3 regions of the Vibrio japonicus genome follow, and region 2 is predicted to be linked to each of the others. Evidence: predicted binding sites of a transcription regulator. Region 2 holds the regulator's gene; each other region holds the start of a gene.
The links. Region 2 encodes MetJ, which represses methionine synthesis genes. Its sites were predicted from a motif close to TTAGACNTNTANANGTCTAA; they were not measured.
Positions count from the first base shown of each region.

Region 1: metA (homoserine O-acetyltransferase MetA) is a predicted target of MetJ. The motif match lies at 1,813-1,832, and genes of this name have one in related genera.
Region 3: metE (5-methyltetrahydropteroyltriglutamate--homocysteine S-methyltransferase) is a predicted target of MetJ. The motif match lies at 1,329-1,348, and genes of this name have one in related genera.

Region 1 covers NZ_CP102096.1:1,495,469-1,498,752, reverse strand. Annotated here, with positions in the region: gene pilW (type IV pilus biogenesis/stability protein PilW) at 1-689, opposite strand, end outside; gene metA (homoserine O-acetyltransferase MetA) at 848-1,789, opposite strand; gene NP165_RS07090 (ATP-binding protein) at 1,921-2,322, shown strand; gene NP165_RS07085 (DUF3859 domain-containing protein) at 2,292-2,729, shown strand; gene NP165_RS07080 (porin family protein) at 2,937-3,284, shown strand, end outside.
Region 2 covers NZ_CP102096.1:184,492-187,775, reverse strand. Annotated here, with positions in the region: gene NP165_RS00915 (malic enzyme-like NAD(P)-binding protein) at 1-1,218, shown strand, start outside; gene metJ (met regulon transcriptional regulator MetJ) at 1,352-1,672, opposite strand; gene NP165_RS00905 (O-succinylhomoserine (thiol)-lyase) at 1,887-3,053, shown strand; gene NP165_RS00900 (bifunctional aspartate kinase/homoserine dehydrogenase II) at 3,053-3,284, shown strand, end outside.
Region 3 covers NZ_CP102096.1:1,109,954-1,113,237, forward strand. Annotated here, with positions in the region: gene NP165_RS05345 (HI_1241 family integral membrane domain) at 1-12, shown strand, start outside; gene NP165_RS05350 (DUF4250 domain-containing protein) at 84-284, shown strand; gene metR (HTH-type transcriptional regulator MetR) at 352-1,263, opposite strand; gene metE (5-methyltetrahydropteroyltriglutamate--homocysteine S-methyltransferase) at 1,557-3,284, shown strand, end outside.

The DNA.
Region 1 (3,284 bases), 1.3 Mb from region 2:
CGATATTTTTCTTCTAACGCCTCGTTGCCAGCTTTGGCTTCAAGTTCCGCAAGCAGTTCAAGAGAAGTTTTTTGAACACCGTAACGCTGGTGGAATTTCATTAAGCGAATTCTTGCTTTAACAAAATCGCCATCTTCAATTTCTAACTTAGCAAGGTGAAGAAGTGCCCTCGCGCGGTGCGGGTCATGGTCAAGTGTTCGCATGAAGTAGGTTTTCGCTTGTGCAGTATCACCGGATTTTAGCGCACAGAAAGCGGCATTCTCATAACTAGCGGAAGTGAGATAGTAGTAGGGTTGATCAATGGCTTTATTGAAGAACTTGTCGGCTCTTTCATAATTCCCATGTTTACAAAGAAATGTTCCGTAGTTGTTTAACACATTTCCGTTTTGCGGGTGTTGCTTTAGGGCCGTTTCATAGATTTCGGTAGCCGCGTCTTTTTCTCCCACTTTTTCGAAGTAATGCGCCATGGAAAGTTGTGCGCGATAGTAGCCCGGGTAGTGAGTGAGCGCTTTCTCTAGATTCTCTCGTGCTTTGACCATGTTGCCTTGATTTAGGTAACCAATCCCAAGCTCTATACGTGCTTCTGCTCGCTCCTTAGGTGACGCTGAGCTTCCTGGATTTTGCGTAGATTCAACGGTAACACAACCTGTCAGCGTAATAGCGAAAAGTATGGATAGACGGCGCATAATATCTTTCTTATTGAACAACGTGACTGCATGTATAACGTAAAGAAAGGGCGGTGGTGAGTTGCAACCAGAAACAATGCGACTGAGTCGGCAATTATAACTTTTGACCCGTTTGATATAAAAACGAAAGGGTTCAAATTGAACCCTTTCTCAAACACTTCTTAATCATCTTTGGTGAAATTAGCTTCACTAAAGTGCTCAAGATCATAAGGCGTTTGCTGGTAAACACAGTAATTGAGCCAATTTGCAAAAAGCAGGTGACCGTGACTACGCCAACTCGCCACGGGTTTATTCTCTGGATCGTTGTTTGGGTAGTAGTTGACGGGAATAGCAGGCTCCATTCCTTCACTCAAGTCACGAACATACTCGTGATGTAATGTAAGAGGATCGTACTCTGGGTGGCCTGTAACAAATACGTTTCGTTTATCTTTTGTGGCGGCTAAGTAGACACCAGCGACATCAGATGTGGCTAAGATGTCAAGATCCGTATGTTCTTCAAGGAACTGAGGAGAAAAGTCCGCATACCTAGAATGCGGTGCTAAGAAGGTGTCATCAAATCCTCGTAAAACAGGATGATACTGGTGGTGAATTTGGTGGTGATATACACCAGATAATTTCTCTTTACGCGTTCGCTTTGGCAAATTGTAAAGCAGTTTTAGCCCGGCTTGAGCTGCCCAACAAACGTAGAGTGTAGAGGTAACGTGTTCTTTCGCCCAATTCATGATGGTCTGCAAGTGATCCCAGTAGAGCACATCTTCAAATTGAACCAAACCAAGTGGTGCACCAGTGATAATCAGGCCGTCGAAGTTACGCTTTTTTACCATCTCGAATTGGCGATAAAAGTTATCAAGGTGCTCAGTCGGTGTGTTTTTACTTGGCCTGTCGTCAATTCTTAGCAGCTCAATATCGACTTGTAGAGGGCTATTCGACAATAGACGCAAAAACTGAGTTTCCGTCTCAATTTTTTTAGGCATCAGATTGAGGATCAGTACCTTTAGTGGGCGGATCTCCTGAGTTGACGCGCGAGACTCGGGCATCACAAAGATATGTTCCTGTCGCAATACGTCGGATGCAGGTAACTGATCGGGGATCTTAATTGGCACGGCTTACTCCCTAAGCATTTCTTATAGACGTCTATACATCTAAACTTAACTCAATCTAACTGGCTTGTCGATAGCAATTTAGGGCCATTTCGTATTAAGATCTCGTCATACCTCCCTAAATAATGACAACAATGACATTCAAATTGACTCTAATACGAGGATTGCCTGGTTCAGGAAAAAGTACGCTTGCTAAATCACTCAATGTGAATCACTACGAAGCCGATATGTATTTTATGGATGAAGCGGGTAGCTACTGTTTTAAGTCAGATGAAATCGCTCAAGCTCATCAATGGTGTCAAACGATGACGTCAAAAAGCCTAGCTAAAAAGCAGAGTGTTGTTGTTTCTAATACTTTTGTTCGACGCTGGGAGATGACTCCTTACTTGAAGTTGGCGAACCGATACGGAGCCAAATTTGAAGTGATTGAATGTAAAAATGATTTTGGCAATATCCATGGCGTGGAGCCAGCAACAATTCAACAAATGAAAAAACGGTGGCAAGAATGGCAAAGCGTTCCCCAATTGTCGAAATGACCTCTTATGGAATCTATTCAAACTGGGACTCTAACTCTCGGCATTTACCTAAAATTCAAGAGTTCACGACACAAGTTCCAGCAGATGAAGAGGTGGAATTTGGCTACATCATAAATATTAAAAAAGCCAAAGGACGTGTAATCGAGTATTGCATTTCGCATCCCGGGGTATTAGGAAAGAAAGGGCAAGTTTTAGAACCGTTTACCGGTGACATCCACGTAGGAAGCAATGATTGGGACTTTTACTTAGGAGATACAATCCAACTACTTGACCCCATCAATGGCTATGAGTCGAATATAGGTAAATGGCGTATGACGGTCAAAATGGATGGATCAGTCATTGCAGATAAAACGTTCGATGTCTATGCCCGCGACGAAGGAGAATTTTGGAAGCGTAGGGGGTTTTGAGTATTCAGAGTTCGAGTGCTCAGAGGTGAATAAGCACCTCGATGATTATACAACTTTTCTCATAAATCAAGTCTTTATTTCTATTTGTATCAATAATATTACGTACTTCTTGTTTCTAGACCTTAAGGGTGAGTGTTAGGAGAAATGCACTAATATTTAATTACCAGTTTCATATTGGTTTTTTACTACAAGAAATAAGGAAATGCGATGAAGTTAGCAGTGAAAGTTGGGACTTTTTTATCCGTACTCGCCATGTCGAGCAGCGCGTTGGCGAATAACCACTATGTAAAATCAGATGGGTATAATGACTTTTATTTTGGTGTAGGTGGTTACTTTCTAGATATCGATGCTGACGCCAAGCTTTATGACGCGAATGGCGATCCATTGATGTCTACTAAAGAGAACATCTCCGATGTATCAATGATTGGTGGACTCGCGGGCTACAGGTTTAATCCTTGGTTGTCAGTAGAGGCTCGAGGCGCTTTTAATAGTAGTGATGGCGACTTTTTAGATGAGTCTATGGAAATTAGCAAGTACTTTGGTGTATATGCTCGT
Region 2 (3,284 bases):
GACTATCATGCATACCCAACGGCGGGTAAAATTTCAGTTGAGCTCACCACTCCAGCAGAAACAGCTGGTGATCTGGCACTGGCATACAGCCCAGGTGTCGCTGAGCCAGTTCGTGAAATCGCGCAAAATCCAGAGAATATTTACAAATACACTGCCAAAGGCAATATGGTCGCTGTTATCTCTAACGGTACCGCAATTCTTGGTTTAGGTAATTTAGGTCCAATGGCATCTAAGCCTGTTATGGAAGGTAAAGCACTTCTGTTCAAACGTTTTGCCGGCTTAGATTCTATTGATATTCAAGTAAAGCACCGCACTATTGACGAGTTTGTTGATACAGTAGCAAACATCGCAGACACTTTTGGTGGTATTAACTTAGAAGATATCAAAGCACCTGATTGCTTTGAGATTGAAAAACAGCTTATTGAACGCTGTGACGTGCCTGTTTTCCACGATGATCAACACGGCACAGCTATCGTCACTGCAGCAGGTATGTTGAACGCAATTGAGCTGCAAGGTAAAAAGCTTGAAGAAACAACCATTGTTTGTTTGGGCGCGGGTGCAGCCGCTGTCGCATGTATGGAGCTACTGATTAAGTGTGGCGCTATGCGTGAAAAAATCTACATGCTTGACCGCAAAGGCGTTATCCACACTCGTCGCGACGACCTAAATGAATACAAGCAACTCTTTGCCAACAATACAGATAAACGCACTCTTGAAGACGTAATCGAAGGCGCAGACCTATTCCTTGGTGTATCAGGTCCAAACCTATTACCACCAGAAGCACTAAAACTCATGGCCGATAAGCCTATTGTGTTTGCGTGTTCTAACCCAGATCCAGAGATCAAACCAGAACTTGCACATGAAGTCCGCAATGACCTCATCATGGGTACTGGCCGCAGTGATTACCCTAACCAAGTCAATAACGTTCTTTGTTTCCCATTCATCTTCCGCGGGGCATTGGATGTTCGTGCTAGTGAAATTAATGATGAAATGAAACTGGCAGCGGTTGAAGCAATTCGTCAGCTAGCGAAAGAAGACGTTCCAGCTGAAGTGTTAAAAGCAGCAGGCGTGGATAGCCTAGAATTCGGTCCTGGCTACATCATTCCAAAGCCTATGGACTCTCGTTTACTTCCGCGCGTAGCTAAAGCCGTCGCGCAAGCGGCCGTTGATTCAGGTGTCGCTCGTATCGAAATGCCTGAAGGATACATGGAAGGTTAATTTCCTACTCTCAAACAAAAGCCGCTGATATCAATCAGCGGCTTTTTTATCTCACGGTAGCCAGCATCAGCGAAAATAATGGTGCGTTTGTTACTGCTTTTCTGCTCTCGACACTCTATGTGACAAGAGATTTTTATTCTTCGTCAAACGCTTCGAACTCAATGCCCATTTCCGTCATCAGACGCTTCACTTCTGCAGGGATATCATCTGGGCGGTCTTTACGTAGATCTTCATCCGTCGGAAGTGGCTGGCCAGTGTAGGCATGTAGAAATGCTTCGCACAATAGCTCACTATTTGTCGCATGGCGTAGATTGTTAATCTGACGGCGTGTACGCTCGTCAGTGAGTACCTTTAATACTTTCAGTGGAATCGAAACAGTAATTTTTTTTACTTGTTCACTTTTCTTTCCATGTTCAGCGTACGGGCTAATGTATTCGCCATTCCAGTCTGCCATTGCGCACCTTTAATAATTTTTGATGGATAAAAATCAGAAGGCGTAATTTTAGCGGGATTTATGGCCATAAGCAAAGACATATGGACGTCCAGAAGTGTTGACGTCTCAAAGGATGATAAGTAAAGTATCTAAGTATGGAACTGGATTATCTCTATCTAACACAGATATAGCGTAATCCCTGCAAGTTGTCACCACTGTGCGAAAGGAAACACTTATGAGCGCCCGCAAGCCAGCCACAATCGCGGTACGTACTGGTATCGAGTCAGACACACAACATCATGCTGTTGTCCCCCCAATTTATCTTTCGACCAACTATGGATTTCCTGCGTTTGGAGAAGTCCCAACATATGACTACACCCGTTCAGGTAACCCCAACAGAGGATTACTTGAAACGGCACTATACGAGTTAGAATCAGGCAAAGGAGCCGTGGTTACAAATTGCGGAACGTCAGCACTCAACCTTTGGGTATCCGCATTTCTTGGTCCAGATGATCTGATTGTCGCACCACATGACTGCTACGGTGGGACCTACCGCTTGTTTAATACACGCGCTCAGAAAGGTGATTTTAAAGTTCTGTTTATCGATCAATCAGATGAGCAGGCATTGTCTGACGCTTTGGCACAAAAGCCTAAGCTTGTTCTTCTAGAAACCCCCTCTAACCCACTTGTTCGCGTGGTCGACATTGAGAAAATATGTACCCAAGCGAAAAAAATCGGCGCTTTGGTAGCAGTAGACAATACGTTTTTGACACCTGTATTCCAAAAACCTTTAGAGCTTGGTGCAGACTTTGTTATTCACTCAACGACAAAATACATTAATGGCCATTCTGATGTGATCGGTGGTGTCATCGTCACCAAAACAGAAGAACACGCGGAAGAACTTTCATGGTGGGGAAACTGTATCGGTGCGACAGGTACTCCTTTTGATAGCTACATGACTTTACGTGGTATCCGTACATTGGGTGCCCGTATGCGTGTACATGAAGAAAGCTCTGCGCAGATCCTGAACTTCCTTAAAGACCAAGAGCTTGTTGGTACGATCTACCACCCTAGCCTCCCAGAGCACCCTGGGCACGATATCGCGAAAAAACAGCAATCTGGATTTGGTTCCATGCTTAGCTTCGAATTTTCTGGCAGTTTTGAGCAACTGAAAGTCTTCGTAGAAAAATTAGAGCTATTCTCTTTAGCTGAGTCTTTAGGTGGCGTAGAAAGCCTTATCTGCCATCCTGCATCTATGACGCATCGTGCGATGGGTGAAGAGGCGCTTGCTGAGGCTGGCGTTTCACAATTGCTCTTGCGCCTGTCTGTAGGCTTGGAAGACGCAGAAGATCTTATCTCAGATCTAGAGCAAGCCTTCCTTATTGCTAAGGAGAGTATCTAATGACCTTAGCCCGTCAGCTTCACAAGTTTGGAGGTAGTAGCCTAGCCGATCCTGAGTGCTACCGCCGAGTCGTCAACATCCTAAAAGAATACTCAAATACTGAAGATCTTATCGTTGTCTCTGCAGCAGGAAAAACAACGAATCGATTATTGGAGTTCTTAGATGCGCTGAACAAAGATGGACGAATCGCTCACGAAGTTTTGCAATCTCTCAGGCAGTTCCAACTATCAC
Region 3 (3,284 bases), 930 kb from region 2:
TTTGTTCTTTAGAACTGACTCACTTTAAATTTGTCGAATTGTAGCTACGCTTGTTTGTATAAGGTGAGCAGAGGAGTGCAGCTATGGATCTGAGCAATGTAGGCGGTTTGGATAGCATCATCCTATTGGGTATCGTTAATGAGAAGCTGCGACTTGAGTGTGATAGCTTTGAAGAATTGGCGAGCATGTACGAAATGGATGTTGAAAGTGTGGTAGGCAAATTAGACGTTCTTGGCTATCAATATGACCCGCTAACCAATCAGTTTAAATCTTACGACAGGTAACGCTTAGTCGTTGCAATACAAAAGCAATTCAGCAAAGGAGGCCAGGTGCCTCCTTTGCTATTTCCGGCTATACGGTTTTAATCCCTTCCAAGTGACTCTTAGATTGTTGCCTCGCAGTGCTGAAGAAGGCTTGTAAATAGCGCTTGTTTCTATCTGAATGACGTACGGCAGCAAACAGTCTGCGCCATAGCCCATCGCCCAAAGGAATGCTGGTGATCAAACCTTGACGTGAAAACTCGCTGATCGCCCAGTTGGGCAGTGCCGCGACACCTAACCCTGCTGAAACCATTTGCACTAACATCAAGGTGTTATCGGCTTGCTTCCATCTCGCAGGTTCAACTCCCGCAGGTTGCAAGAAGTGTTTGACCACATCCAAACGGTTTTTCTGTACAGGGTAGGAGAGCATGGTTTCGTGGCTCATATCTTTGGGTTCGATATATGCCTTCTCCGCCAGCGGATGATTGGTCGCTGTCACCAAGCGCATTTCAAAATCAAAAAGTGGCTCATAGTGGACTTCAGAACGCGGTTGAATGTCTGAAGTAATGACCAAGTCTAGCTCGCCATTCATTAATGCTGGTAATGGTTCAAAACCAAAGCCGGACGAGAAATCGAGCGTCACACTAGGCCATGCGACCTGATATTCACGCAATGCAGGCATTAACCATTGGAAACAAGAGTGACATTCGATCGCCATGTGCAGTCGCCCGTTCACGTCTTCTTTCAGGCTGGCAATCTCGTTTTCAGCTTTGGCCAGTTTTGGCAGGATGTCATCAGCCAGTTTTAACAATATGTCACCTTCAGAGGTGAACTTGACCGGGCGCGTTTTACGCAGAAATAACTGCCCACCAATGCGAGATTCTAAATCTTTTATTTGATGTGATAACGCTGACTGAGTGAGATGCAATGAGGTTGCGGTTGCAGTCAAGGAGCCAGTATCGCGTAATGAGGTTAGCGTTTTTAAATGTTTAAGCTCTATCATGAATTCCCTTCAACCTTGTCCATTCTTCATGAGGAACCCTTAACTTACCTTTTAATTCAAGCCATGTAAACATCTAGATGGCTAAATGCACATGCATCACAGTATGATCGGATTTTAATGATAGTGTTATTCACCATGAATTTTCTTAATAAACAAGTTGAATAATTGGATGTTGTAGAGATTGGGGTTTAGAGAGATAGTTTGGCCATCCAGACATCTTCGATAGTCAGTTGTTTAATGTCGATGCAGCGTCTGACCGAACAAAAAATCAACGTCTAAAAAGGATTATGAACATGGCTATAACAACGCACATTCTAGGCTACCCGCGAATCGGTGAAAAACGAGAACTCAAATTTGCATTAGAAAAATACTGGCGCGGTGAAATCGATCAGGCTGAACTTAAAAACGTAGGCACAAACTTACGCCAAAAGAACTGGGCTACTCAGGCTCAAGCTGGGCTAAGTTTTGTTACTGCTGGTGACTTTGCATGGTACGACCATGTTTTAACAACAACTCTGTTACTTGGACACGTGCCAAAACGTCATCGTAGTGGCTTCCCTGATCTAGACACGCTGTTTAAGGTTGGGCGCGGGCAATCTCAGACAAGCTGTGGTTGCAGTGGAAGCGCTGCGTCAGACATGACCAAATGGTTCAATACCAATTATCACTACATCGTGCCTGAATTCAGCAAAGACGATAGCTTTGAAGTCAGTTGGCCGCAACTGTTTGAAGAAGTAAACGAAGCAATTAAAGCTGGACACAAGGTTAAACCAGTACTGCTAGGCCCAATCAGTTATTTGTATCTGGGTAAAGAAGTGGAAGAAGGCTTTGACCGTTTGACACTCTTACCACGCTTACTGACTGCTTATCAGCAAATTTTGGCAAAACTGGCCAAACAAGGTGTTGAATGGGTACAAATCGACGAGCCAATTCTCTCTCTAGAACTGGAAAAAACGTGGTTAGATTCATTCAAACTGGCTTATCAAGTGATCCGTAGCGATGTAAAAGTGCTACTGACAACTTACTTTGATTCGGTCACCGACTCTTTAGATAAAATTGTTGAATTGGATGTTGATGGTTTGCATGTGGATCTGTCTGCTGCTCCAACACAACTACAGCAAGTGGCGGATAAACTGCCTGAAGGTTGGGTATTGTCTGCGGGTGTCGTCAATGGCCGTAACGTATGGCGCGCTGATCTAACGACGCTTCGTGAAACTCTGCAGCCGATTAAAGACAAGCTAGGTGACAATCTTTGGATCGCAAGTTCTTGTTCACTGCTTCACAGCCCAGTAGACCTAGAGCTTGAGCCGTCATTGTCTGAAGACGTACAAAGCTGGTTCGCTTTTGCAAAACAGAAAGTGACCGAAGTCGCTCTATTGGGTAAAGCGTTAGAAGGTGATCAAGAGGCAATCTTAGCGAGTGATACCTACAGTGCGCCAATTCAAGCACGTAAAACGTCGAAAGAAGTTAACAAGCCACAAGTTCAGGCTCGTTTAAGTAAGATTACTCAAGCATTGGGTGAGCGTAGTGCGCCTTATGCAGAACGCGCAGCGCATCAGGCAGAAGTACTGGGCTTGCCTCTGTTCCCGACCACGACGATTGGTTCTTTCCCTCAAACAAGTGAAATTCGTGTTCAGCGTAGCGCGTACCGCACTGGTCAGCTATCTGAAGGTGAATACGTAGAAGCGCTTAAAGGGCATATTGCGGATGCGGTGAAACGTCAAGAAGCACTGGATCTGGATGTACTGGTACACGGCGAAGCAGAGCGGAATGACATGGTGGAATACTTTGCCGAAAACCTAGCGGGCTTTCAGACAACCAAATTTGGTTGGGTACAAAGCTACGGCTCTCGCTGCGTAAAACCAGCCATTGTTGTCGCGGATATCGAACGTGAAAAACCAATCACGGTTGAATGGTCGACTTATGCTCAGTCACTGACATCTAAGCAAATGAAAGGCATGCTGACTGGACCTGTTACGATTCTTTGCTGGACATTCCCACGTGAAGATATCTCGCGTAAA